2 regions of the Streptomyces sp. NBC_01429 genome follow, and region 1 is predicted to be linked to the other one. Evidence: riboswitches for the same ligand, from Rfam matches in the RefSeq annotation. Region 1 holds a riboswitch; the other holds the start of a gene.
What was found. A riboswitch is a leader RNA that binds a small molecule or an ion and turns the genes downstream of it on or off. The one in region 1 is predicted to bind cobalamin.

Region 1 (14,043 bases):
GCCGCAGCCCAGTTCCAGCGATCTCCCGGGCTGGCACAGGAGTTCCTCGGCAGGGCCGTGGTGATCGTACTGAGTCCAGCCAAAACCTTTGTCGGTCGACTCGCTTACCGTTCCGACCTCTGATACGGCGCCCGCTGCGTAGCGATCCCAGTATTTCTCAGCACTCATGCGGTGGCGTTCCCCGGAAACTGGGGGTCTGGGATCCCGCTCCCAGAGCGGCGAGCCGATTGCGAACGCATGCGCACCCGAGGTGGAGCTTCCACTTCGACCCGGAGACCGTCGGCTTCTTCAATCCCAGTGGCGAATTCGCCACTGGGACCACCCGTGTTACGGCCGTCCGGCGAAGGAGACGAAGTCCGTCCAGGCGGGAGCCGGGACCTGGAGGGCGGGGCCCTGGGCTCTCTTGGAGTCGCGGATGTGGATGGTGGTGGGGGCGACTGCCACTTCTACGCAGTTGCCGCCGTCCGAGCCGGTGTAGCTGCTCTTGAACCACGTCAGTTGGGCGGCGGCGGGCTGCTCCACCTGCTCCGTACTCATGCTTCTCCTGCCATGCGCTGGATAAGACGTGCGGACTCATCGCTGTTCAGAGCCTGCGTGCGCAGCTTCCCATAGCGCAGCCCGAAGGTACTGACCCTTGCCGGATTGGTGATCACCAGCCCGGCCCCATGGGATTCGATGTAGCCGACGTGCCTGTGCTCCGCAGTCTCCATGACGACCATAGGACCGTTCAGCCCCAGGTGGAAGCCGCGAGCTGTCGGCATGATCTGGATCTCTACGTTGAGCAGTGCCCCCTGGGTCAGCAGGTGTTGAAGCTGCCTCTTCATCACTCCCTCGTCGCCAACCGCCGCCGTCAGCGCCGACTCCGCGATGATGAAGCACAGTTCCACCGCCGGTGTGCGCGTCAGAAGCTTCTGTCGGCTGAGCCTTGCTTCCACGTGCTGCTCGATGATCTCCTCGGGCAGTACCGGGCAGTGCCGTGAGAAGAGCGCCCGTGCGTACTCCTCTGTCTGGAGAAGTCCGGGGATCAGCAGCGGCTCGAAGTCGTACCTGCTCACCGCATCCGTCTCGATCACCGCGAAGTTGTAGAAGAACGCCGGAAGCTTCGCCAAGTCCACATCGTCCTGCAACACCGCCAGCGTCCCGCCCGCGTCCAGCCTCACCTCCGCCGCATCCGTGAACGCCGACTTCGCCGGCCTCCGGCCCTGCTCGATGGAGGCGACCTGTTCCACCGAGTAGCCCACCGCCTCGGCCAGTTGCTCCTGAGTCAGTCCGGCCCGTTCCCGGTGGAGCTTCACCAACTTGCCGTAGCCGACCCAGATCCCCGGCTTGTCGTCGTCCTGGACGCGTTGCTTCTTCGCGCGGCTGGTTCCCATACGCCTCACACCCCAATGTGTGTGCCGATGCAGGCATTGCCTTGCCTTTTGTGCTGCAACGCCCGACCTGCCGGGACCGTCACGGAATGCGACCCGTACAAAAACCGTCCCGACCCGTACACGGCCGTCAGGTACGGCCGTCCTCCCTGGTGAGGGTAGTCGCGTGACGGGAGCGTCACCCTATGAAGTCGCAGACTCCCCCCGCCGCCGTCTCCACCGGACCCGCCCTCCCCGCCGAGCTTGCCTCCCCGCCGCCCCTCTCGCCCCTCCTTCCGCCCTCCCGGATCAGGCTCAGTTCCAGCCATCGTGGCGCCCGCCTCGCCCGGTTGCTCGGCGCGCAGCAGCTCGACGAGTGGGGGATTCCCCGGACGACCGCCGCCTCCGCCGTGATCACCGCCGTCGTCGCCGAGTTCGCCGCCAACGCCGTCACCCATGGGCGTACGCCCGGACGGGACTTCGAGGTGCGCCTCGCCCTCGCCGCCGAGCTGGTACGGGTCGAGGTCATCGACACCCGGCCCGACCGGCTGCCCAGGGCGCCCGGGATCTCTCCCCGGCCGTCGGTGTACTCGACCGGTGGGCGCGGGCTGTTGCTGGTCGCCGCCTTTGCCGACCGGTGGGGGTGGGTGGTGCGCGACCCGTACACCAAGTCCGTGTGGGCGGAGGTGGGTCATCGGGCCCGTTGAGTGCCTCTCTCATTCTCGCTCGCAGAGTGATTGGTCGTCACTTAGAGTGGACAGCGGCTCAATTGAACGAGGTGAGGGTGGATTAAGGATGAAGACGAAGTGGAGAGCGAAGGTGGGAGCCGTTCGCCTCGCCCCCGTTCTGGCCGCGTTGCTCGGTGCGTCGCTCCTGGCCGCGCCCACCGTCGCGCAGGCGGCCGACACGGTTCCGCTGACCAGTACCTTCAACCACCCGGCGGGGACCGGCGCAGAGCAGAACGCGATCAGGAACCAGTTGGTCTCCCTGATCCAGCGGTCGCCGTCGGGGTCGCGTATTGACGGTTCCATCTATCTGTTCACGGACACCACGGTGAGCGCGGCGCTGGTCGCGGCCAAGGAGCGCGGTGTCAAGGTGAAGATGATCATCGACGGCGACAGTGTCGACACGGGCGGCTCCCAGTACGACACGCTCAAGGCGGGGCTCGGCACCACTCTCTCCGCCGACTCCTGGGTTCTGGCCTGCCCGGTCCCGCGTGGCTGTCTGGGCAACCGGAAACTCAACGCTGACCACACCGGCGCCATCAACCACAACAAGTTCTTCCTCTTCTCTCAGGTCGGCGACACGGACGGGGTCGTGTTCCAGACCTCCGCGAATCTGACCACCACCCAGCGCACCAAGTACTTCAACAACGCGGTGACCATCCCGGACGCCGGATCCGGTCTCTACACCACCTACCGCGCCTACTGGGAGGACCTCAAGAAGCACGGTTCGTCGGGGAGCGGCCTCGACCACTACTACAAGACCCAGCAGAGCGGTAAGTACAAGACCTACTTCTTCCCGCGCAAGGAGGACTCGGGCACCTATGACAAGGACCCCTCCACGGACACCATCGTCTCGCTGCTGAAGAACGTCAGCTGCGCGGGCGGTGTCACCCGTATCCGGGTCGGAATGTATGCCTTCACCCGGGTCCAGGTCGCCGACAAGCTGGTGAGCCTGAAGCAGGCCGGGTGCCGCGTCGACCTCCTCCACAACGATGAGTCAGGCAACCTCGGCACCGCCGTGGGGAACGCGGTCAAGGGCAACCTCACCACCGTCTCGCGGTGCAAGGGAACGACGCAGAACGCCGACGGCACCACCCGCGCCATCGGTGTCCACTCCAAGTACCTTCTGATCGAGGGCACTTACCTGGACGCCACCGGACGCAAGCTCGTCTTCACCGGGAGCCACAACTACACGTTCCCGAATCTCCGCTCCTACGACGAGACCCTGCTGAAGATCGACAACGCGGCGGTGTACGACAGCTTCAAGGCGAACTTCGAGTCGATGCGCACCGGTTCCTACTGCACCCAGTACTGACCTCGGGCCGCTGACCTCGTACCTCTGACCCCGTACACACGATCACTCCGTGTACGGGGTCAGCCCAACTCAAGCCCGGCAGAGACCGGAAGCAGAGACCGGAAGCGGAGACTAGAAGTCGTCGTCGAAGCCGACCGTGCCCTCCACCGCGACCTGGTACGCCGACGGACGCCGCTCGAAGAAGTTCGTCAGCTCCTGCACGCCCTGCAACTCCATGAACGAGAACGGGTTCGAGGAGCCGTACACCGGCGGGAAGCCCAGCCGCTGGAGGCGCTGGTCCGCCACGCACTCCAGGTACTCGCGCATCGACTCGGTGTTCATGCCCGGCAGGCCCTCGCCGCACAGGTCGCGGCCGAACTGGAGCTCAGCCTCGACCGCCTCCTTCAGCATGTCCGTGACCTGCTGCTGGAGCTGGTCGTCGAAGAGTTCCGGCTCCTCCTTGCGTACGGTGTCCACGACCTCGAAGGCGAAGTTCATGTGCATCGTCTCGTCGCGGAAGACCCAGTTGGTCCCCGTGGCCAGGCCGTGCAGCAGGCCGCGCGAGCGGAACCAGTACACGTACGCGAAGGCGCCGTAGAAGAACAGCCCCTCGATGCACGCCGCGAAGCAGATCAGGTTGAGCAGGAAGCGGCGGCGGTCCGCCTTCGACTCCAGGCGGTCGATCTTCTCGACCGAGTCCATCCACTTGAAGCAGAACTGCGCCTTCTCGCGGATCGACGGGATCTCCTCCACCGCGTCGAACGCCGCCGCGCGGTCCTCCGGGTCGGGGAGGTACGTGTCCAGCAGCGTCAGATAGAACTGGACGTGGACGGCCTCCTCGAAGAGCTGGCGCGAGAGGTAGAGCCGTGCCTCGGGGGAGTTGATGTGCTTGTAGAGCGTCAGCACCAGGTTGTTCGACACGATCGAGTCGCCCGTCGCGAAGAACGCGACCAGCCGGCCGATCATGTGCTGCTCGCCGGGGGTGAGCTTGGCGAGGTCGGCGACGTCCGAGTGGAGGTCGACCTCCTCCACCGTCCAGGTGTTCTTGATCGCGTCGCGGTAGCGCTCGTAGAAGTCCGGGTAGCGCATGGGCCGCAGGGTCAGTTCGAAGCCCGGGTCCAGCAGGTTCTTCTGTGCGGAAGTGTTGTTCGTCATTACTGGCATGCCTCGCAGGACTCGGGGTTCTCCAGGGAGCAGGCGATCGCGTCCTCAACAGAGGCCGCCTGCGCGGGTACGGGGGTGGGCTCCGGCCGCGACGCCTGCTGCGAGCCCGCCGCCCGCGCGATCCGCGTCGCCGGGCGCGAGCGCAGGTAGTACGTCGTCTTGAGCCCCTTCTTCCAGGCGTACGCGTACATCGAGCTGAGCTTCCCGATGGTCGGCGTCTCCAGGAACAGGTTCAGCGACTGGCTCTGGTCCAGGAACGGCGTACGGGCGGCGGCCATGTCGATCAGTCCGCGCTGCGGGATCTCCCACGCCGTACGGAACAGTTCCCGCACCTCCGCCGGTACCCAGCCGAAGCCGGCCACCGAGCCGCTGGACTCGCGCAGCGCCTCGCGGGTCTGCGCGTCCCAGACGCCGAGCCGCTTCAGTTCGTCCACCAGGTACGAGTTGACCTGGAGGAACTCGCCCGACAGCGTCTCGCGCTTGAAGAGGTTGGAGACCTGCGGCTCGATGCACTCGTACACGCCGGCGATCGAGGCGATGGTCGCCGTCGGCGCGATCGCCAGGAGCAGCGAGTTGCGCATGCCCGTCGTGGCGATCCGGGCGCGCAGCGCGTCCCAGCGCTCCGGCCAGTTCAGCTCCACGTCGTAGTGGTCGGGGTGCAGCACCCCGCGCGCGGCGCGCGTCTTGGACCAGGCGGGCAGCGGGCCGTTGCGCTCCGCGAGGTCGCAGGACGCCTCGTACGCGGCGAGCATGACGCGCTCGGCGATCCGCGTCGAGAGCGCGGCGGCCTCGGGGGAGTCGAAGGGCAGCCGCTTCTTGAAGAAGACGTCCTGGAGACCCATCGCGCCCAGGCCCACCGGGCGCCACTTCGCGTTGGAGCGGCCGGCCTGCTCGGTCGGGTAGAAGTTGATGTCCACGACGCGGTCGAGGAAGGTGACGGCCGTGCGGACGGTCTCGTCCAGCCGCTCCCAGTCGATCTCGCCCGACTCCAGCACGAACGCGCCGAGGTTGACCGACCCCAGGTTGCAGACCGCCGTCTCGCCGTCGTCCGTGACCTCCAGGATCTCCGTGCAGAGGTTGGAGGAGTGCACGGTGTGGCCGGGCTCGGCGGTCTGGTTGGCGGTACGGTTCGACGCGTCCTTGAAGGTCATCCAGCCGTTGCCGGTCTGGGCGAGGGTGCGCATCATCCGGCCGTACAGCTCGCGCGCGGGGATGGTTCTACGGGCCAGTCCGTCCGCCTCCGCCTTGCGGTACGCGGCGTCGAACTCGTCGCCCCACAGGTCCACCAGCTCCGGCACGTCGGCCGGGGAGAACAGCGACCAGCTCCCGTCCGACTCGACCCGGCGCATGAACTCGTCCGGGATCCAGTGCGCGAGGTTCAGGTTGTGCGTACGCCGCGCCTCCTCGCCCGTGTTGTCGCGCAGTTCGAGGAACTCCTCCAGGTCCGCGTGCCAGGTCTCCAGGTAGACACAGGCCGCGCCCTTGCGCCGGCCGCCCTGGTTGACGGCCGCGACCGACGAGTCGAGCGTGCGCAGGAACGGGACGATGCCGTTGGAGTGGCCGTTCGTCCCCCGGATCAGCGAACCGCGCGAGCGGATACGGGAGTACGAGAGCCCGATGCCCCCCGCGTGCTTCGAGAGCCGCGCCACCTGGTGGTAGCGGTCGTAGATGGAGTCCAGCTCGTCCAGCGGGGAGTCCAGCAGATAGCAGGAGGACATCTGCGGGTGCCGGGTGCCGGAGTTGAAGAGGGTGGGGGAGGAGGGGAGGTACTCCAGCCGGCTCATCAGCGTGTAGAGCCGCTCGACCTCGGTCACGGCCCGGTCGCTCTCGTCCTCCGCGAGCCCGGCGGCGACGCGCGCCATGAAGTGCTGCGGGGTCTCGATGACCTGGCGGGTGATCGGGTGCCGCAGGAGGTAACGGCTGTAGAGCGTCCGCAGCCCGAAGTAGCCGAAGCGGTCGTCGGCGGCGGTGTCGATCATCGCGTCGAGCCGGGCAGCGTGGAGCGCGACGAAGGCGGCGGTACGGTCCGCGATCAGACCCTCGCGGTGCCCGGTCGTGACGGAGGCGGAGAACGACACGGCGCCCTGGGTCGCCGCCTCGTCCGCGATCGTGCGCGTCAGCAGTCTGGCCGCGAGCCGGGAGTACGCCGGGTCCTCGGAGATCAGTCCGGCCGCCGCCTCGGTGGCCAGCTCCCGCAACTCGGCCTCGTCCGAGCGGGCGTTGCGGCCCCGCAGCGCGGCGGCGGCGACCCTGCCCGGGTCGGTGTCGGGCAGATCGGCGGTCAGGTCCGTCAGGGTCCGCAGCAGCGCGGTGCCGGGTCCGTCGGCCTTCGGCTCGGCGGATTCCGTAACGGCTGGGACCGGATCGACTGAGACCGGATCGGCTGGCGCGATGGTCACGGTGGGGCTCTCCCTCGCTCGGCTCTGGGCCAACGGAGGGAAACGGGGGACCGGCCGTACGCAGGGGGACGCGGCCCGTGTCCGGGCAGCACCTACCGCGTACGGCGTCCACCGGCCCAACCGCGAGGCCCGGACGTCTGGGCGTCCGGATCGGGTCGAGCCGGACGCACCGTCGGCAGGTACCCGGACTTACGCGGGCGTGACAAAACACGCCAACGCATACCGTTGCGGGACAGTTCCGGATTCGCACCGGATTCCCCTGCGTCGACAGCGAGGTCGAGCATACATCTGGGGGGCGCGCGGTGCGGCACCCCCCAGATGTTGTGTCGTGGGTCGCTTCGGTTACGGTCGCTGGTACCGCTCCCGGTACCCCTCCCGGCACCGCTGTGCCTTCGTGGTGCGGCCGTTCAGCAGCAGCGGAAGCCCTCGCGCGGGTCGGCCTCGCGGGCGTCCGTGCGGCTGCGTTCGAAGGCCCGGCGGCTCATGATCCGGGCCTCCGGGGCGTGGGCGGTGGTGTGGGCGACGTACCGGTCGTACCCCGACTCGCCGGTCAGCTCGCGCACGTACCAGCGGATCCGCCCGGCGATGTGCCGCGCTCTGGCGGTCACGGTCACGGCCGCCGTCATGAGGCGCCGCTTCCCGGTCCCGCTCCCGCGCCCGCCGCCACCTTCGCCTCCGCCTCGGCGGCGGCCAGCTCCGCCTTCTCCTCCTGGGTGGGGATCATCCCCGCCGGGGCGACGATGCCGGACCTGACGTACGGCGCCTCCGACAGTTTCACGCTCTCCGGTGCGCGGATCGCCTTGAGGCAGACCCGTCCGGCGTCCGCGATGACCACGAGGATCAGGAGCGCGAAGAGGGCCGAGAGGACCCCGTCCACCGTGGAGTTGGTCACGACGGTGTGCATGTCGTCCATCGTCTTGGCCGGCGGCAGCACCTCGCCCCGGTCGATGGCCGACTGGTACACGTCGCGCTGGGTGAAGAAGCCCACCTTCGGGTCGCCGGAGAAGATCTTCTGCCAGCTCGCCGTGAGGGTCACGGCGGCGTCCCAGGCGAGCGGTACGGCGGTCACCCAGGCCCATTTCAGCCGTCCTGACTTGACCAGCAGCGTCGTGCAGACGGCGAGGGCCACCGCAGCCAGCAGCTGGTTGGCGATGCCGAAGAGCGGGAACAGCTGGTTGATGCCGCCCAGCGGGTCGTGGACGCCGACCCACAGGAAGTAGCCCCAGCCGCCGACCACCACCGCGCTGGCGAACCAGACGCCCGGCTTCCAGCTGACCTGGCGCATCGGCTTGTACACGTTGCCGAGCATGTCCTGGAGCATGAAGCGCCCGACACGGGTGCCCGCGTCCACCGTGGTGAGGATGAACAGCGCCTCGAACATGATCGCGAAGTGGTACCAGAACGCCTTCAGCGCGGTGCCGCCGAGGACGGACGAGAAGATCTCCGACATGCCGAGGGCGAAGGTCGGCGCGCCGCCGGTCCGCGACAGCAGGCTGGTCTCCTCGACGTCCTTGGCCGCCTGGGCGAGTTGGTCGGGCGAGATGGTGAAGCCGAGGTTGGCGACCGCCTGCGACGCCGATTCGACCGTACCGCCGATGACCCCGGCCGGGGAGTTGACCGCGAAGTACAGACCCGGGTCGATGACACAGGCCGTGATCATCGCCATGATCGCGACGAACGACTCGGTCAGCATCGCGCCGTAGCCGATCATCCGGATCTGGGTCTCCTTCTGGACCATCTTCGGAGTGGTGCCCGAGGAGATCAGGGAGTGGAACCCGGAGAGCGCGCCGCACGCGATGGTGATGAAGACGAACGGGAACATCGATCCGGCGAAGACCGGCCCGTCACCCCGGCTCGCGAACTCGGTCACCGCGTCCATCTTCAGCGTCGGAAGCGCGATGACCACGCCGAGCGCGAGCAGCACGATCGTGCCGACCTTCATGAACGTCGACAGGTAGTCGCGCGGCGCCAGCAGCATCCACACCGGGAGTACGGAGGCGAGGAAGCCGTACGCGATCATCCAGATGACCAGCGTGCTCGCTTCCAGCGTGAAGGTGCCGGCGAGCGAGGACTCCGCGACCCAGCCGCCCGACACGATGGCGAGCAGCAGCAGCGCCACGCCGATGACCGAGACCTCGGTGACCCGGCCGGGCCGCAGCACGCGCAGGTACACGCCCATGAACAGGGCGATCGGGATGGTCATGGCGATGGAGAAGACGCCCCACGGCGAGTGGGCCAGGGCGTTGACGATGACCAGTGCCAGCACGGCCAGCAGAATGATCATGATCATGAAGACCGCGACCAGCGCGGCGGCCCCGCCGAAGGGGCCGATCTCGTCCCGGGCGATCTGGCCGAGCGACCGGCCGTCGCGGCGGGTGGAGAAGAACAGCGTCACCATGTCCTGGACGGCGCCGGCGAAGATCACGCCCGCCACGATCCAGATGGTGCCGGGCAGATACCCCATCTGTGCGGCGAGGACGGGACCGACCAGCGGCCCGGCCCCCGCGATGGCCGCGAAGTGGTGGCCGAACAGCACACGCCGGTCGGTGGGGTGGAAGTCGACACCGTTGTCGAGCCGCTCGGCCGGGGTGGCCCGGGTCTTGTCGACCTTGAGCACCCGGTTGGCGATGAAGCGGGAGTAGAAGCGGTAGGCGATGGCATACGAACCCAGGGCCGCGGCCAGCATCCAGGCGGCCGACACCTCCTCGCCGCGGGAGAGGGCGAGCACCCCCCAGCCCGCCGCGCCCACCAGGGCGACGAGCGCCCAGACGGTGATTGATCCGGGCGTGAGCTTCGGGGCCGCGCCCGGTGCGGATCCGGGTGCGGAACCGGATCCGGGTGCGGCGTCGGGTGCGGCGTCGGTCGGTGCGGGCTCTGGCATGGGCGAGTGGTCCCCTCACTGGTCACCTGCTGAACACGCAGGAAAACTAAGCCAGGGGATCGCCCGCCGTCACCCCCCGTCCGGACATCGGTACGGAAAGTGTGGATTCGGCAAGGAGTTGGTGACGGTCTCGCCGGTCGGCGTGAGTTGGTCAGCGCGCCGACCAGCGCGGCACTCAGCGCGCCGGGCGCTTCAGCCGCGCCACGAACTTGTAGCGGTCGCCGCGGTAGACGGACCGCACCCACTCCACCGGCTCGCCCGCCGCGTCCAGCGAGTGGCGCGAGAGCATCAGCATGGGCAGGCCGACGTCCGTACCGAGCAGTCCCGCCTCGCGCGGGGTGGCCAGCGAGGTCTCGATGGTCTCCTCGGCCTCGGCCAGATGGACGTCGTACACCTCGGCCAACGCCGTGTAGAGGGACGTGTACTTGACGAGCGAGCGGCGCAGCGCGGGGAACCTCTTCGCGGACAGGTGCGTTGTCTCGATAGCCATCGGCTCGCCGCTGGCCAGCCGCAGCCGCTCGATGCGCAGCACGCGTCCGCCGGCGGTGATGTCGAGCAGTCCGGCCAGCGTGTCGTCGGCGGTGACGTAGCCGATCTCCAGCAGCTGCGACGTCGGTTCCAGGCCCTGCGCCCGCATGTCCTCGGTGTACGAGGTGAGCTGGAGGGCCTGCGACACCTTGGGCTTCGCCACGAAGGTGCCCTTGCCCTGGATGCGCTCCAGCCGCCCTTCGACCACCAGCTCCTGGAGGGCCTGGCGCACCGTCGTGCGCGAGGTGTCGAACTCGGCGGCGAGGGTGCGCTCGGGAGGTACGGGCGTGCCGGGCGGCAAGGTGTCGGTGATGTCGAGCAAGTGCCGCTTCAGCCGGTAGTACTTGGGTACGCGCGCGGTACGGGTGGGAGTGCCGCCCTCGGTCTCGCTACCGCCCCCGTCCGTGGCCATGGCCTGCCTTCCCGACTCCTGCGCTGCTGCCGTCACCGGCTCCTCCGTCTGTCGCGGCTCACATGGTGGCACGGTCCGGCCACAGGGTGTCGCCCTCCCTCATGTGTCGGTCCGGTAACGGACGCGACAGCCCTTCTTATACACCCTTGACACCCCTAAAGGTCTAGGCCAAGCTCCCGGTACTGGTCTAAACCATTAAAGATCAGGTCCCGGCCCCAGCGGTACTTGTCAGTCGTACGTGTCAGCAGTACGTGTCAGTACTTGTCTTGAGTCTTCGCGGTCTTCGCGGCGGGCAGGGGGGTTGCAGGCATCCCTTGAGGAGGATGGCGTGAAGCGCAAGCTCATCGCGGCGGTCGGCGTCGCGGGCATGATGTTCAGCGTAGCGGCGTGCGGATCGGACGACAGCTCGGCGTCCAAGGATCCCAAGGACCGTAAGGAGACGCTGACCGTCTGGCTGATGTCCGACGCGCAGAGCACCTGGCCGGAACTGGTCAAGGACGTCAACGCGCAGTTCAAGGAGAAGTACCCGAACGTCAAGGTCAACGTCAACTACCAGCAGTGGGCGGACAAGGCCAAGAAGCTCGACGCGGCGCTCTCCGGCGACAAGTTCCCCGACGTCGTCGAGCTGGGCAACACCGAGACCATGACGTACATCCTCAACGGCGCTCTCGGTGAGATCGACCCGAAGAAGTACGAGAACTCGGACACCTGGATCAAGGGCCTGAAGGACACCTGCTCCTTCGAGGGCAAGCAGTACTGCGTGCCCTACTACGCCGGCGCGCGCGTGGCGATCTACAACAAGGACATGTTCAAGGCCGGTACGGGCTCCGACGAACTGCCCGCCACCGAGGCCGACCTGACCAAGGCGCTCGACAAGATCCAGGCGAAGAACGGCAAGGACAAGGCGTTCTCGCCGCTCTACCTCCCGGGCCGCTACTGGTACGCCGCCATGTCGTACGTGGCCGCGTACGGCGGGCAGATAGCCGAGTACGACGAGGGCGCCAAGGAGTGGAAGTCCACCCTCTCCACCCCGGAGGCCCAGAAGGGCATCCAGCACTTCGTCGACCTGGTGAAGAAGTACAACCACGGTGACAAGACCAAGGACGAGGCGGACCACGCCAACGTCATGGCCAACGAGAAGACCGCGCTCCTCTACGGCAACGGCTGGGAGTCGGGCAGCGTCATCGACCCGGCCCAGAACGGCAATCCGAAGCTGAAGGACAAGATCGGCATCGCCGGTATGCCCGGCCCCGACGGCAAGGCCCTGCCGTCCTTCATCGGCGGCTCCGACCTCGCCACCATCTCCAAGTCGAAGGTCCAGGACCTCGGCGAGGAGTGGATCGCCGCCTTCACCAGCGGCAAGTCGCAGGAGGTGCTCGCCTCCAAGGACATCCTGCCGAACAACACCAAGCAGCTGGAGCCGCTGAAGGCCAACCCGGACACGGCGCCGATCGCCAACGCCGTTCCCGACGCGTGGTTCACCCCGATCGCCCCGGGCTGGACCGCCATCGAGAAGAAGGAAACCCTTGAGGTGATGCTGCTCGACATCATCAAGGGCAAGTCGGTGGCCGACGCCACGAAGGCGGCCGACGCGGAGATCAACAAGATGATCAACGAAGACTCCTGAGCCAACGGCTCCGCGTTGATCGTCCGCGGGAGGGGGCGGGGTCCGAGGCCCGTACAGGGCCGTCCGGGCTCCGCCGCCTCCCGTCCTCCGGTACCAGGTCCGAACGGAAGGCCAGCACACGTGAGTGCCGCCGAGATGAAAGCAGCCGACCCGCCGGTAGCCGTCGCGCCGGTTCCCGAAGGGGCCGGCGGCCCCCGGTCTCCCCGGCCGGACCGGTCGCCGCCGACGCGCCCGCGGCGCAAGGCCGGGGCGCTGCTGCCCTACCTGCTGATAGCCCCCGCGTTCGTCGCGATCGCCGCCGTCTTCGTCTGGCCGCTCGTGAAGACCGTCATCATGTCCTTCCAGGACGTCGGCAGACGGGAGCTGTGGAGCGGGCAGGCCGCCCCCTGGGTGGGCTTCGACCAGTTCACCAACATCCTCGGCGACGGCGAGTTCTGGGCCGTGGTCCTGCGGACCGTCGTCTTCATGGTCGTCTGTGTGGTCGCCACCATGGCCGCCGGTCTCGGCATCTCCATGCTGATGCAGCGCATGGACACCTGGGTACGGCTGCTGCTCACCGCCGCGCTCGTCGCCGCCTGGTCGATGCCGCTGCTGGTCGCGACCTCCATCTTCCGCTGGTTCGCCGACTCCGACTACGGCGTCCTGAACATGGTGCTGACCAAGTACCTCGGAATGGACGCCCAGGGCCACAACTGGTTCCTCGACCCCAAGCAGGGCTTCGTCATCATCGGAGCCGTCGTCGTCTGGGGCGCCATCCCCTTCGTCGCCGTCACCCTCTACGCGGCCCTCACCCAGGTCCCCAAGGAACTGGAGGAGGCCGCGGCCCTCGACGGCGCGGGCGTCACCGGGATCTTCCGGTACGTGACCTGGCCGGTCATCAAGCCGGTCTTCCAGATGGTGGGCACCCTGTCCGTACTCTGGGACTTCAATGTCTTCGGCCAGGTCTTCCTGATCCGCGGCAACAAGCCGGAGCCCGAGTACTCGCTCCTCGGCATCTACTCGTTCGAGAAGGCATTCGAGTCCAACTCGTTCAGCCAGGGCGCGGCCATCTCCCTCATCACCGTCCTGCTGCTCTCCGGCGTCGCCGTGTACTACCTGCGCCAGCTGCTCAAGATCGGAGAGGTCGAATGAGCGCCTCCACCCCGCAGACCCTCCGCCCGGACCGCAAGAAGAACCGGCTCGTCTACAACGTCCTGGGCCTGGGCGTGTTCGTCGTCATGGCCTTCCCGGTCTACTGGCTGCTCATCAGCTCGCTGCGGCCCAACGTCGAGATCCGCAGCTACGACCAGACCCTGTGGCCCTCCTCGTTCACGCTCGACAACTTCCAGCGGGCCATGAACCAGCCGAACTTCGGCACGGCCATCCAGTCCAGCCTGATCATCTGCGGCGTCGCCGTACTCGGCGGGATGCTGCTGGCCACCATCGCCGCCTTCGCCATCGGCCGGTTCCGCTTCCGGGGCCGCAAGTTCTTCATGATCGTGCTGCTGGTCGTGCAGCTGCTGCCGCCGACCGCGATGCTCATCCCCATCTACATCCAGCTCAACGACCTGGGCGGGCTGAACGAGTACTGGGGCGTCATCGTCATCTATCTGGTGTCGACGCTGCCCTTCGCGACCTGGATGATCCGCGGCTTCGTCATCAACATCCCGCAGGAGCTGGAGGAG
Region 2 (14,043 bases), 120 kb from region 1:
ATCCGCCGGTGAGGCCGACGACGAACAGCCCGAGGTTCGGCAGCAGTCCGGGGAAGCAGCGCCGCAGCGCCTGCCGGACGATGCGGCGCCCGGGCAGGCCGCGCGCGCTCGCGGCCAGCGCCCACGGTTCGGCGAACGCGCCGGGCAGCGAGTCGTCGAGCAGCCGGCCGAGCAGCGCGCCGGCGGGCACGCCGAGCGCGAGCGCGGGCAGGACGAGCCACTGGGGCCCGTACCAGCCGAGCGCGGGCAGCCAGCCCAGCTGTACGCCGACGACGGTGGCCAGCACGGACGCCGTCAGGAACTCGGGGAGCGAGGCGAGCATCGCGGCCACCCCGCCCGCGCGGGGCCCGGCCGGCCGCCCCGCCGCCCCGCGCCGCAGCGTGCGGGCGCACACCGGCGCGGCCGTCGCGAGCGCCGCGACCATCGCCACGCCCATGAGCAGCAGCGACACACCGAGGGCCTGGACGACGGAGGGCAGTACGGCGCTCCCGGAGATCCAGGAGTGGCCGGCGTCGCCGTGGGCCAGGTCGCCGAGCCACTGCCCGAGCAACCGCAGCGGCCCGGCGCCGAGGCCGAGTTGGTCCCGTACCGCCGCCAGCGCCTCGGGGGTGGGGTCGCGGTCGGCGGAGCGCGCCTTGAGGACGGTCAGCGCGGGATCGGTGCGCGAGAGCCAGGGCAGCAGGCCGATGGCGCACAGCAGCCCGCCCGCGAGCACGGAGCGCCACAGGGCCGTCAGGCCCGGCCGGGATATGCGGGCCCGGGAGGTACGGGACATGGCTCAGCGCCGGGTGCCGGTGGCGACGACGGTGCGCTCGTACGGGTCGAGGAGGACACCGCTCACGGCGGCGGAGACGCCGAGAATGTTGCGCTGGTGGACGAGCGGAACGACCGCGTCCGTGCCCAGGATCCTGGCCTCGGCGGCCATCGCGGCGTCCTGCCGCTTCTCCGGGTCGCCGATGGCGTCGGCGGTGGCGACGGCCTGGTCGACGGTCTTGTCGCAGAGCCGGGCCATGTTGTACGTGCCGTCGCAGGTGTAGTCGCTGGCGAGGACCGAGACGGGGTCGCCGGTGTCGAGCATGGTGTTGCGCGCGCCGACGAACGCGTCGAACTTCCCGGCCAGCGCGTCGCCCTCGATGCGCGAGGACTCCCGTACGGTCAGCGTCACCTTGAAGCCGGCCTTCTCCAGCTGCTGCTGGAGCACCTGCGCGACCTCGGGCAGCTCCGGCCGGTTGTCGTACGTGGCGAGCCGGACGGTGGCGCCGGTGGTCTTCGCGGCGGCGGCGCGTCCGGTGGGCTGTTCGCGCTTGCCCGCCGCCCAGGTCAGCGCGGGGCCGAAGATGCCCTGGCCGGGGTCGGCGTATCCCTCGTAGACGTTCTTGGCGAGGACGGAGGTGTCGATCGCGGCGCGGGCGGCGGCCCGGAGCTTCGGATCGGTGAAGGGGCCGGAAGCGGTGTTGAGGTAGAGGCTGGTGGTGCGGGCGGTGGGGACTTCGCGGCCGGTGCCCTTGGCGAGGGAGGCCGCCTGCGCGAACGGGAGCGCCTCGGCGATGTCCTCCTCACCGGTGCGCAGCGCGTTGGCGCGGGCGGTGCCGTCGGCGATGAACCTGGCGTCGATGCCGGACGCCTGGGCCCGGCCGCCCCAGTAGTCGTCGAAGCGGTCCAGGGCGGCGGAGGTGGAGCCGTTCACCTTGGTGAGGGTGAAGGGTCCGGTGGCGTGGCCGACCGGGTCGGCGGCGCCCTTCTTCCCGTACGCCTGCGGGGACAGCACGGCGAGGCTGGGCCCGGCCAGCCGCAGCGGCAGTACGGGGTCGGGCGTCGCGGTCGTGACCCGCACCCGGCGGTCGCCGGACGCCTCGGCGGTCAGGGAGACCCCGGAGAGCGCGGCGGGCGCGGGGCTCGCCTGGGCGGCGTGGGTGAGGGCGGCGGCGGCAGCGGACGCGGTGACCGGCGTCCCGTCCTGGAAGCGCGCGTCGCGCAGGGTGAACTGCCAGGTGCGGGCGTTCTCCTTGGTCCAGGACTCGGCGAGCGCGGGGGCCGCGGCGCCGTTGCCGTCGAGCTTCGTCAGCCCCTCGGTGACGCCGAGCCGGCTGAGGAGGGTCGCGTCGGCCCCGTACGGGGAGAAGGACTCGGAGGGCGGGAAGGCCAGCGCGACCCGCAGCCGCCTGCCCTCGCCGGAGCCCGCTTTGGGGTCCGCGGAGCCGCCGGAGGCGAAGCAGCCGGAGAGCAGGGGGATGAGCAGCAGGCCGGCGGCCCACCGGCGAGGTCGGACGGAGCGCATGATCCTCGTTCTCTGTTCTCTGCGGGGTCTGTGGGTGACACACCGGCTACGGGACGAACGAACGAGAGATTACATGACAACCGTTTTCATCAGCCGAGCGGTATCTCGAAGTGCACGATGCTCTGACCGCCGCCCGCGATCTCCTCGCGCTCATCACACACCGCCTTGCCCATCGAGCGCCAGAACGCCTCGGCGCCGGGCACCGCCGGATCGGTGTGCAGATAGACCGAGCGGTATCCGCCGTCCGCCACCGCGAAGTCCACCAGTTCACGCACCAGCGCCCGCGCGAGGCCCTGGCGGCGATGGCCGGGGCGGGTGTAGACGCGGCGCAGCTGGGCCGTCTCCCCGGAGGGGTAACGCTCCGCCATCCAGGCCGGGTTGGGGGGATTGACGGGCCCGCGGGAGTCCAGCGCGGCGACGGCGACGACGCCCTCGCTCCCGTCCCCGCCCTCACTCCCACTCCCGCTCTCGTCGAGGGCGACGAGCAGCGTGTGCCGGGGCGAGGCCAGATACGCGCCCGCGAGATCGATGATGTCGGCGTGCCAGCGCGGCACGTACCCGGTACCGAAGTCGCGGTAGACGGTGTCGAGCATGACGGCGCGCGCGGCGTCGAGGTGATCGGGGGTCGCCGTTCGGATGCGATAGCTAGGCACTTGCGCATCATACGCATTAAGCCCCGGCCGCCCGCACGCCGCCTCTGCCGGAGGGCCGCCGCCTCAGCCGGAGGGCGCCGCCCTGACCGTGCCCAGGAAGCGGACATGCGGCCGGCCGTCGGGACCGTCCGGGGTGACGGTCGCGCGTACGCCGTAGACGGCCGCGATGAGCTGCTCGGTGAGGGTCTCCCTGGGGGCGCCGGCGGCCACCACGCGGCCGTGCTGGAGCACGACGACCTGGTCGCAGTACATCGCCGCGAGATTCAGGTCGTGCAGGGCGATGACGGTGGTGACGGGCAGCGCGGCCACGAGGTTCAGCAGGTCGAGCTGGTGCTGGATGTCGAGGTGGTTGGTCGGCTCGTCCAGCAGGAGTTCCCGGGGTTCCTGCGCGAGCGCGCGGGCGATCTGCACGCGCTGGCGCTCGCCGCCCGACAAGGTGTGCCAGGACTGGCCGGCCCGGTCGGTGAGCCCGGTGCGCTCCAGCGCCGTACGCACCGCTTCGTCGTCGCCCGCCGACTCCGGTGTCCAGGCGCGGCGGTGCGGGACGCGGCCGAGGCGTACGACCTCGCGCACGGTCAGCTCGACCTGGGTACCGGCCTGCTGCTCGACGACGGCGACCTGGCGGGCGATCGCCCTGCGGCCGAGTTCGGGGAGCGGGCGGCCGTCGAGGGTGACGACACCGGAGGCGGGCGCCAGGACTCCGGCGAGGATCCGCAGCAGGGTCGACTTGCCGGAGCCGTTCGGCCCGAGCAGCCCCAGCGTGGAGCCTGGCGCGGGCGCGAGGCCGACCCCGTCCAGGACGAGCCGCCCCCCGGCGGTACGGGAGACCCGCTCGGCGCGCAGTCCGGGCGGGGGCGTCGCGCCGGTCATGCCGTCCTCCGGGCGCGGTACAGCACGGCCACGAACGCCGGTACGCCGATCAGGGACGTCACCACTCCCACCGGTACCTCCTGCGGGTCGAGCACGGTACGGGCCAGGGTGTCGACCCACACCAGGAACACGGCCCCGGCCAGGGCCGTCACCGGCAGCAGCCTGCCGTGGTTGGGGCCGACCAGCGCGCGGGCGGCGTGCGGCAGGACGAGACCGACGAAGCCGATCGCCCCCGCCGAGCTGACCAGCGCCGCCGTCAGCAGGGCCGTGACACAGAGCAGCACCAGGCGGGTACGGCCGACGGAGACGCCGAGCGTGGCCGCCGCGTCCTGCCCGAAGGCGAACGCGTCGAGGGTCCTGGCGTATCCGCCGCACACCAGCAGCGCGAGCGCGAGCACGGCGGAGCAGATCCACACATCGTTCCAGCCGGCGCCGCCGAGCGAGCCGAGCAGCCAGAACAGCACGCCGCGCGTGGTCTCCGCGTCGGCGGACGTCATGACGATGAAGGAGGTGAGCGCGGAGAACAGCTGCATGGCCGCGACCCCGGAGAGCACCACCCGGTCCGTCGTCCCGCCGAGCGTGTGGCTGAGCAGCAGCACCATCGCGAACGAGCAGAGCGCGCCCAGGAACGCGCCGCCGGACAGCGACAGGGCGCCGCCGCCCACCCCGAGGACGACGACGAGCACGGCGCCGGTGGAGGCGCCCGAGGAGACACCGAGCACGAACGGGTCGGCGAGCGGATTGCGCAGCAGCGCCTGCATGACCGCCCCGCACACCGCGAGTCCGGCGCCGCACACGGCCGCGAGCAGCGTGCGCGGCAGCCGCAGGTTCCATACGATTCCGTCGCGGATCGGGGTGAGCCGCGACTCGCCCCAGCCGAGGTGAGCGGCCACGACCGACCAGACGTCGCCGACCCGGATCTGCGCCGGGCCGATGGTGATCGCGACGGCGACGGAGGCCACCAGCGCGGCGAGCCCGCCGGCGCACAGGAGCAGCACGCGCGGGCTCCCCGGACCCCACAGGGCGCGCGGCCCGCGGGAGGCGCGTGCGGCGGAGGTCGGTGCGGCGTGCTCCGGTGCGGCGGACTGCGGCGCACCGGGATCCGCGGCCGCTTCCCCCGCCGGATCTCTCGCCGAGTCCCGCTCCGGATCCCGCTCCCGCTGGATCGTCACTTCGCGGGCGCGTACGAGCGCAGCGCAGCGGCGACCTTCTCGACGCCTTCGACCGTGCGGATGGTCGGGTTCATCGCCTGGCCGCTGAGCAGCACGTACCGCTTGTTCCTGACCGCGTCCATCTCCTTGGTGACCGGATTGGACTCCAGGAACTCGATCTTCTTGGCGGCGGTCTCGGCGGACTGCGACTTGCGCGTGAGGTCGCCGATCACCAGGAAGTCGGGGTCGCGGTCGGCCACCGTCTCCCAGTTGATCTGGGGCCACTCGTCCTGGGTGTCGTCGAAGACGTTCTTCGCGCCGACGGCGTTGGTGATGATGCCGGGGGCGCCGCAGCAGCCGCCCATGTACGGGGAGTCGGAGTTGGCGAACCAGTACAGCAGCGTGACCTTCTCGGTCTTCGCCGCGTCCAGCCCCGCCGTCGCCTTCGCCATCCGGGCCTCAAGCGCGGCGACGACCTTCTCGCCGCGCTCCTCGACCCCGAAGACCTCGGCCAGGTCCCGTACCTCGCCGTAGACGCTCTCCATGGCCAGCGGGGTGGAGCGGGCGCCGTCCGTGCCCACGGTCTTGTCGTTCTTGGTGCAGTCGGCGGGCGAGATGTACGTGGGCACGCCCAGCTTCTCGAACTGCGCCCGGGTGGCCACGCCCCCCTTGCCCAGCGTCGACTGGAAGGAGGAGGCGACGAAGTCGGGCTCGGCGTCGAGGACCTTCTCGAAGGAGGGGTTGTTGTCCGCGAGCCGGGGGACCTCGGCGTTGGCCTTCTCCAGCCCCTTCAGCAGCGGGTCGGTCCAGGTCGCGGTCCCGGCCATGCGGTCCGCCAGACCGAGGGAGAGCATGATCTCCGTCGTCCCCTGGTTGAGCGAGACGGCGCGGCGGGGCGGGGCGTCGATCCGTACCCGCTGTCCGCAGTTCTCGACGGTACGGGGATATCCGGCGGCCTCGTCCTCGGCCGTCTTCGCGTCCTGTGCCGTACCGCCTCCCCCGCAGGCCGTCAGGGACAGGGCTCCGGCGAGGAGCAGGGTCGTCAGTGCGGCGGGACGGAGCGGGCGCGCGATCGGCACGGTGGTTCCTCTGCGTTCGAGGGCCCATGCGCGGAGCCCGTTCGTACGGTGCTCCCCCGCCGCCTGAAAGGACGGGGGCGGCCAGCAGGTCTTCGGACTCGGGATCTCCCGGACGTGACGCCTTCCCGGACGGTCGCCGCCCAGTGGCCGATGCCACGCCCGTCACCCTCACCGCTGCGCGTCAGCTCCGGATTTCCACCGGATTCCCTGACCCACGTACATGGGTTCGACTGGCCTCGGCAAGCTATCACAGCCGGAAATCGCCCCTGTCGGCCGTGTTTCCACAGGTGGGCCCCGGTCACCGGCCGCGCTCCCTCGCGCCACCATCCGGCGTCGAGCCGCGCTCAAGTCGCCACCAGCAGCCTTGCACCCGACAGGCTCTGAGGCGAAAGGACGCACAGCGATGTTCCGCATGAACCGAGACAGGACCGGCGCCGGGCGCTGCCGGTCCACGGGGCCGGGCCCCGCCCACGGCCCCGCCCAAGGCCCCGCCCACGACCGCGCGGGAGGCCCGCGTTGAGCAGGCGCGTAGTGATCACCGGTATCGGCGTACGCGCCCCCGGAGGCGCCGGGACGAAGGAGTTCTGGAGCCTGCTGACCGACGGCCGTACCGCCACCCGCGCCATCTCGTTCTTCGACGCCTCGCCCTTCCGGTCCCGGATCGCGGGCGAGGTCGACTTCGACGCGGCGGCGGAGGGGCTCAGCCCCCGGGAGATCCGCCGGATGGACCGCGCCACCCAGTTCGCCGTCGCCTGCACCCGGGAGGCGATCGCCGACAGCGGTCTGGAGCTGGACTCCCTGGACCCGCACCGGATCGGGGTGAGCCTGGGCAGCGCGGTCGCCTCGGCGACCAGTCTGGAGAACGAGTACCTGGTCATGTCGGACGCGGGCCGGGAGTGGCTGGTGGATCCCGGCTATCTCTCGCCGCACATGTTCGACTACCTCAGCCCCGGGGTGATGCCCGCCGAGGTGGCCTGGGCCGCCGGTGCGGAGGGCCCGGTGGCGATGGTCTCCGACGGCTGCACCTCCGGCCTCGACTCCGTCGGCTACGCGGTGCAGCTGATCCGGGAGGGCACCGTCGACACCGTCGTCGCCGGCGCCGCCGACACCCCGATCTCCCCCATCGTGGTCGCCTGCTTCGACGCCATCAAGGCCACCACCCCCCGCAACGACGACCCGGAACACGCCTCCCGGCCGTTCGACGGCTCGCGCAACGGCTTCGTGCTCGCGGAGGGCGCGGCCATGTTCGTGCTGGAGGAGTACGGGGCGGCCCGCGCGCGCGGCGCGCACATCTACGCCGAGGTCGGCGGCTACGCCACCCGGTGCAACGCGTACCACATGACCGGTCTGAAGAAGGACGGCCGCGAGATGGCCGAGGCGATCCGGGTGGCGCTCGACGAGTCCCGCCTGGACCGCGGCGCCATCGACTACATCAACGCGCACGGCTCGGGCACCAAGCAGAACGACCGGCACGAGACCGCCGCCTACAAGCGCAGCCTGGGCGAGCGGGCCCGTGAGGTGCCCATCAGCTCCATCAAGTCGATGGTGGGGCACTCGCTCGGCGCCATCGGCTCGATCGAGATCGCGGCCTCGCTGCTGGCCATCGACGCCAATGTCGTACCGCCCACGGCGAATCTGCGCACGGCCGACCCGGAGTGCGACCTGGACTACGTACCGCTGACCGCGCGCGAGCAGCGGGTGGACACCGTCCTGACGGTGGGCAGCGGCTTCGGCGGTTTCCAGAGCGCGATGGTGCTGCACGATCCGGAGGTGGCGCGATGAGTACGGTGATCACCGGGCTCGCCGTGGCAGCCCCGAACGGGCTGGGCACGGACGCCTACTGGAAGGCCGTGCTGGCCGGGCAGAGCGGGATCGGCGAGCTGGCCCGCTTCGACGCCTCGGGCTACCCGTCCCGGCTGGCCGGGCAGATCCTGGACTTCGAGGCCGGCGAGCTGCTACCCAGCCGGCTGCTGCCGCAGACCGACGTCTCGACCCGGTACGCGCTGGTCGCGGCCGACTGGGCGCTGGCGGACGCCGGGATCGGCCCCGAGACCCTGCCGGACTACGAGATGGGCGTGGTCACCTCCAGCGCGCAGGGCGGCTTCGAGTTCACCCACCGGGAGTTCCACAAGCTCTGGAGCCAGGGCCCCGAATTCGTCAGCGTCTACGAGTCGTTCGCCTGGTTCTACGCCGTCAACACCGGCCAGATCTCCATCCGCAACGGCATGCGCGGACCCGGCGCCGCGCTCGTCGCCGAGCAGGCGGGCGGGCTCGACGCGGTCGGCCACGCCCGGCGCACCGTGCGGCGCGGCACGTCGATGGTGCTCAGCGGCGGGGTGGACTCGGCGTTCGACCCGTGGGGCTGGTCGGCCCAGCTGTCCGGCGGGCTGGTCAGCACCGTCGACGACCCGGCCCGCGCCTATCTGCCGTTCGACACGGCGGCGTCGGGCCATGTGCCGGGCGAGGGCGGCGCGATCGTCATCCTGGAGGACGGCGCCCGGGCGCGCGAGCGCGGTGCGCCGCAGGTGTACGGGGAGGTCGTCGGCTACGCGGCGACATTCGACCCCAGGCCCGGCTCCGGCCGTCCGCCGGGGCTGCGCCGCGCCGCCGAACTTGCCCTGGCCGACGCGGGGTTGCGGCCCTCCGACATCGACGTGGTGTTCGCAGACGGGGCCGGGACACCGGAACTCGACCGGGCCGAGGCCGAGGCGATCCGCGAGATCTTCGGGCCGCACGGCGTGCCGGTCACCGCGCCCAAGGCGCTCACCGGCCGGCTCTCCGCGGGCGGCGGCCCGGTCGACCTGGTCACCGCGCTGCTCTCGATCCGGGACCAGGTGATCCCGGCGACCGGCCACAGCGCCGACGTACCGCCGGAGTACGGCATCGACCTCGTCCGGGGCGAGCCGCGCGGCCGGCCGGTCACGGCCGCGCTGGTCCTGGCGCGCGGTCGCTGGGGCTTCAACTCGGCGGTGGTCGTCACCGGTCCCGAGCAGTGACCGCCCCGCCCCGGCCTCGGTCACCTCAACTTCAACCACCTCAACTTCAACCACTTCCACCACTTCAACGACCTCATCACCTCACAGAAAAGAGCGGGGAACTCTCATGGCGACCATGGACCTCGACGACCTCCGCCGCATCCTGGTGGCCTGCGCGGGCCAGGACGACGGCATCGACCTCACCGGCGACATCCTGGACACCCCTCTTGAGGAGCTGGGTTACGACTCGCTGGCGCTGATGGAGAGCGCGGCCCGGATCAAGCAGGAGTTCGGCGTCGACCTGACGGACGACGACGTGGCCGAGGTCGGCACACCCCGCGCCCTGCTGAGCCTGGTCAACGACACCGCCGTGGCGACGGCCGGCTGACCCGCCGGGCCGTGCGCACCACCACTCAGGGTGAGGGGGCAGGGCCCCTCACCCTCCCTGTTCCGCAAGCGTGTTGAGGAGAACCGCCCCATGACAGCGACCACCCGGCCCGCCGGCACGGCCCGGCCGACGACACACCGCACCGAGCACACCCGTATCGTCTCCGCGCCCGCCCAGGTGCTCTACGACCTGGTGGCCGACGCCACCCGCTGGCCCGCGATCTTCGGCCCGAGCGTTCATCTCGTCCATCTGGAACGCGGCGGGCGCGGCGAGCGCTTCGAGATCTGGGCCCTGGTCAACGGCGAGGTGGCCAACTGGGTCTCCCGGCGGGTCCTGGACCCCGAGCGCCGGTATGTGAGCTTCCGTCAGGAACGCAGCCACCCTCCGGTCGCCGCCATGGGCGGCGGCTGGCTCTTCCGTGAACTGCCGGGCGGGCGTACCGAGGTGGTGCTCCGGCACCGCTTCGCCGCGACCGACGACGACCCGGCGACCGTGGAGGGGCTCCTGCGCGGCCTGGACCGCAACAGCGCCGAGGAGCTGGCCGCGCTGGCCCGGGTGGCCGAGCTGGGCCACCCGGTGGAGGACGTGGTGTTCTCGTTCACCGACCGGGTGCCGCTGGAGGGGCCGGCCGAGGCGGCGTACGACTTCGTGAACCGCGCCGATCTGTGGGCGGAGCGGCTGCCGCACGTGGCCGGGGTCGAGCTGACCGAGACCGTGCCCGGCGTCCAGGAGCTGCGGATGGACACGGTGACGGCCGACGGGTCGGCCCACTCGACGCGTTCGGTGCGGGTGTGCCGGGCGCCGGAGTGGATCGCGTACAAGCAACTGGCCATGCCCCGGCTGCTGTCGGGCCACAGCGGTCTGTGGACCTTCACCGAGGGTCCCGACGGTCCGGTGGCGTCGGCCACGCACACCGTCGTGCTGAATCCGGCGGCGGTGGCGGAGGTGCTGGGCGAGGGCAGCACGCTCGCCGACGCCAGGAACCACATCCGCGACGCGCTGGGGCGCAACAGCCTCGCCACCATGAGTCACGCCGCGTCGCACGCGGCGTCCCGCGCGGCGGATCGCGCGGCGGATCGCGCCTGACACCGCGCCGAACACGCCTGACACGGAAGGGAATCCACCGGCCGGATCCCGCCCGTTCTCACGTTCGGTAAAAACTGGGCGCGAGTTTCAGCAAAGAGCGACACGGAGGGCAAACCGACTCGGTCGCCGAACCTCTCCTCCGTACTATCGGCCCCTGGGGGGCTGAATCACGATCCAGCCCCCCGGTCGACAGGGGGAAGGCAATCGATGATACGAGTCATGCTGGCCGAGGACATGCACATGATCCGGGGCGCGCTGGTGGCCCTGCTGGAGTTGGAGGACGACATCACGGTCGTCGCCGAACTGGACCGCGGCGACACCATCGTGCGTACCGCGCTGGAGCACCGCCCCGATGTCGCGATCGTCGACATCGACCTGCCGGGTCTCGACGGGCTCACGGCGGCGGCCGAGTTACGCGAGCGGCTGCCGCAGTGCCGCACGCTGGTGCTCACCAGTCTGGGCGGCAGCGGCACCGTACGCCGGGTGCTCGACACCCAGGTCGCCGGGTTCCTCCTCAAGGACGCCCCGCCCGCCGAACTGGCCCAGGCGGTAAGGAAGATCGCGGCCGGTCAGCGGGTGATCGCCCCGGAGCTGGCGCTGGCCGCCTGGGACAGCGAGCACTCCCCGCTGACCCGCCGCGAGACGGACGTGCTGCGGCTGGCCGCCGAGGGCGCCGGGGCGCAGGAGATCGCCGCGCACTTCCATCTCTCCGTGGGCACCGTACGGAACTATCTGTCGGCGGCCGTCACCAAACTGCACGCACGCAACCGGATGGACGCGGTCCGGATCGCCCGGGACGTCGGCTGGCTCCAGCGGTACTGAGCGGCCGGGCCCCGAGAGCCGTGAAGATCTCACGCCCGGAATCATGCGTCACACACGATGGGGACTTCATACCCAGGTCGCTGACGGCCTAACTATGCCCACGGCACGACCGGTGTCAGGCTCGGGTCGACGCCGGGGAACCGCTCCCGGCTCCTCATGGGGGAGGACCGACCGATGTTGGACATCAACGTACTTGGGCAACTGGCCGTCAGTGAACGGGGGGTCTCGATCGTACCCAGCGCGGGCAAACCGCGTCAGGTGCTCGGACTGCTCGCTTTACGGGCCGGCCGGCCCGTCCCGGTGCCGACGCTGATGGAGGAGCTGTGGGGGGACGGCATCCCGCGCAGCGCGGCGACCACCCTCCAGACGTACGTCCTCCAGCTGCGCCGCAGGATCGGCGCGGCGCTGGGACCGGACTCCGGCACGGCGGCCAAGGACATCCTGGCCACCCGCTTCAACGGCTACCAGCTGGCGGGACCGGTGAACTCGCTCGACGTGCGGGAGTTCCACCGGTCGGCGGAACAGGGCTACGCGGCCATGGAGTTGGGGGACTTCAGGTCGGCCTCGGTGCATCTTCAGCGCGCGCTGCGGCTGTGGAACGGACCGGCGCTGACGGACGTACCGGCCGGCCGGGTCCTGAAGACCGAGCTGGTCGGTCTCGAAGAGGCCCGGATGCGGGCGCTGGGCCAGCGCGTCGAGGCCGATCTGCGGCGCGGCCGGCACACCGCGCTCGTCCCTGAGCTGCGGACCCTGACCGCCCAGCATCCGATGGACGAGAACCTCTGCGCGCAGCTGATGACCAGCCTCTACCGGTCGGGCGGGACCTCGCGGGCCCTCGCGGCGTTCCACCGGCTGCGCCGGACGCTCATCGACGAGCTGGGGATCGAGCCGTCGCCGCGCCTCCAGCGGCTCTACCAGGCCGTGTTGTCGAACTCGCTGGACCTCGAACTGCCCGAGGAGGAGACCAGGCGGCTCGTCGGCTGACCCGCAGCCGTCGCCACCACATGGCCGGACGGCAGGACGCGGCTGGTGAAGCGCCACTCGTCCTGCGGCGCGGGAGCGCCGTCGGCCCGCAGCAGCAGCGGCGGGCCGCCGTCCGGCGGCAGGGCGAAGCCGAAGGAGGCGAACGAGAGCCGGAGTCCCGTGCCCAGGGCCTTGGTGTAGGACTCCTTCAGCGTCCACAGCCGCAGCAGCGCCAGATCGCGCCGGTGCGCGGGCAGCCGGTCCAGGGCCGCGCGTTCGTGGGGTGTGCAGGCGCGCAGTTCCAGGCCGGTGCCGTGGACGGCGCGGGTGGCGGGCTCGGCGTCGGTACCGACGGCGCCGCGCAGATTCAGGGCCACGGCGACCAGCCCGCGGGTATGGCTCAGGCTCACCTCGATGTCGCCCCAGCCGCGCAGGTACGGGCGTCCGCCGGGGGTACGGGCCAGCTCCAGGTCGGCCGGGCGGACGTCCAGCGCGGTGGCGGCGGCGTGTTTCAGCAGCAGCCGGGAGACGGCGAACCGCCGCTGCCGTACGGCGTGTCCGGCCAGGGCCCGGTGGCGCGCGCCGTCCCGGCCGAGGAGACGCTCCAGCTCGGCCGCGCCGGTCTCCCAGCCCTCGGCGGGCGAGTGGACCAGTACGGCGCCCCGCGCGCGGAGGGCCGAACGCACCGGCTGCCAGGGCCCGTCGGGTCCGGTGACGCGGACGGCACGCATCGCGCCGTCACCGGCCCAGCCGGGCGGCGACCCGGCCGAGCGCGCCGAGCAGCGGCTCGGGTCCGGCGCACCCGGACAGCACACGCGGGGGCAGCTCCGGGAGGAGCGGGGACAGGGACCGGACAGGGACCGGTTCCGACGCGTCGCGCAGGAGGCAGGCGGCGGCGCCGAGCAGCGCGTGGCGTTCGGCCGCGGCCCGTACGCGCGGATCACCCGGCGTCAACGCGGCGCATTCTGCGCGTACTTCGGCGAGTTCCCCGGAGAGGTCCCGCAGCAGCTCCCCCAGCGGGCCGTGCGCCGGGCCGTGCCCGGCGCCCGGCACGGCGAGCGCCGGCCGGTGCGCGCGCAGAACATCGAGCGGTACGGGCCCGGGGGCCGGGAGCGCGGCCAGCACGGCGAGGTGGCGGCGGTACTCCCCGTACGGCCCGTCGGCGCGGTGCAGCGCCGGGCCGAGGACCGTCGCCAGGCACCGGGCGCTGTCCAGCGGCAGCCGGGGCACGAGCCGGTCCGCCACCCAGGGGGCCGCGCCCCGGGCGGCGGCGCGCAGCAGGGCCAGGTCGAGAACGACCGCGCCGAGCGCCGCCCCGGTGGCGGGCGCGGTGAGCGGCCGGACCCCGGCCCGGCCGGAGCGGGCAGCGACCAGCACGGAGCGCAGCGCGCCGGCGAGCGCGTCGATACCGGTCGCGACGGCATCGGTCGGGAGGACGTGGGGCGGGACGGCACCGGTCGGGAGGACGTGGGTCGGGGCGGCACCGGCAGTGACGGCATCGGCGGTGACGGCCTCGCTCGCGGTCGTGCCGCGCGCGGGGCTTCCGGCGTACGGCACCGGACTCAGCGCTGTTCGTCGTAGGTGACGACCCGTGAGCGCATGAGGATCTCGCCCTCCTGCTCCACCAGCACGTCGTGCAGCAGGCAGTGCGGCCAGATCTCCGGGCGCTCGCCGGGCCGGATCCGCACGATCATCGCGTAGACGGTGGAGTCGATGGCGCCGTCCGGACGGGGGTCGAGAACGATCTGGTTGAACCAGTGGCGCCTGCGGACCGGATC

Region 2: it holds a riboswitch for cobalamin, as region 1 does, so the genes downstream of both, OG627_RS09710 (ABC transporter substrate-binding protein) here and OG627_RS10270 (ribonucleoside-diphosphate reductase subunit alpha) in region 1, are expected to answer to the same signal.

What each region holds. Positions count from the first base shown of each region.
Region 1 is NZ_CP109599.1:2,460,334-2,474,376, reverse strand. Features, by position in the region: gene OG627_RS10300 (class I SAM-dependent methyltransferase) at 1-168, opposite strand, end outside; gene OG627_RS10295 (DUF397 domain-containing protein) at 328-537, opposite strand; gene OG627_RS10290 (helix-turn-helix domain-containing protein) at 534-1,373, opposite strand; gene OG627_RS10285 (ATP-binding protein) at 1,556-2,056, shown strand; gene OG627_RS10280 (phospholipase D-like domain-containing protein) at 2,169-3,389, shown strand; gene OG627_RS10275 (ribonucleotide-diphosphate reductase subunit beta) at 3,501-4,523, opposite strand; gene OG627_RS10270 (ribonucleoside-diphosphate reductase subunit alpha) at 4,523-6,931, opposite strand; cobalamin riboswitch at 7,089-7,215, opposite strand; gene OG627_RS10265 (YbdD/YjiX family protein) at 7,339-7,557, opposite strand; gene OG627_RS10260 (carbon starvation CstA family protein) at 7,554-9,812, opposite strand; gene OG627_RS10255 (GntR family transcriptional regulator) at 9,988-10,752, opposite strand; gene OG627_RS10250 (sugar ABC transporter substrate-binding protein) at 11,081-12,379, shown strand; gene OG627_RS10245 (carbohydrate ABC transporter permease) at 12,500-13,510, shown strand; gene OG627_RS10240 (carbohydrate ABC transporter permease) at 13,507-14,043, shown strand, end outside.
Region 2 is NZ_CP109599.1:2,337,017-2,351,059, forward strand. Features, by position in the region: gene OG627_RS09685 (ABC transporter permease subunit) at 1-775, opposite strand, end outside; gene OG627_RS09690 (ABC transporter substrate-binding protein) at 779-2,278, opposite strand; gene OG627_RS09695 (GNAT family N-acetyltransferase) at 2,368-2,931, opposite strand; gene OG627_RS09700 (ABC transporter ATP-binding protein) at 2,995-3,801, opposite strand; gene OG627_RS09705 (FecCD family ABC transporter permease) at 3,798-4,823, opposite strand; gene OG627_RS09710 (ABC transporter substrate-binding protein) at 4,970-6,031, opposite strand; cobalamin riboswitch at 6,098-6,281, opposite strand; gene OG627_RS09715 (beta-ketoacyl-[acyl-carrier-protein] synthase family protein) at 6,548-7,813, shown strand; gene OG627_RS09720 (ketosynthase chain-length factor) at 7,810-9,027, shown strand; gene OG627_RS09725 (acyl carrier protein) at 9,134-9,394, shown strand; gene OG627_RS09730 (aromatase/cyclase) at 9,485-10,480, shown strand; gene OG627_RS09735 (response regulator transcription factor) at 10,688-11,302, shown strand; gene OG627_RS09740 (AfsR/SARP family transcriptional regulator) at 11,477-12,286, shown strand; gene OG627_RS09745 (4'-phosphopantetheinyl transferase family protein) at 12,214-12,996, opposite strand; gene OG627_RS09750 (hypothetical protein) at 13,004-13,822, opposite strand; gene OG627_RS09755 (nuclear transport factor 2 family protein) at 13,828-14,043, opposite strand, start outside.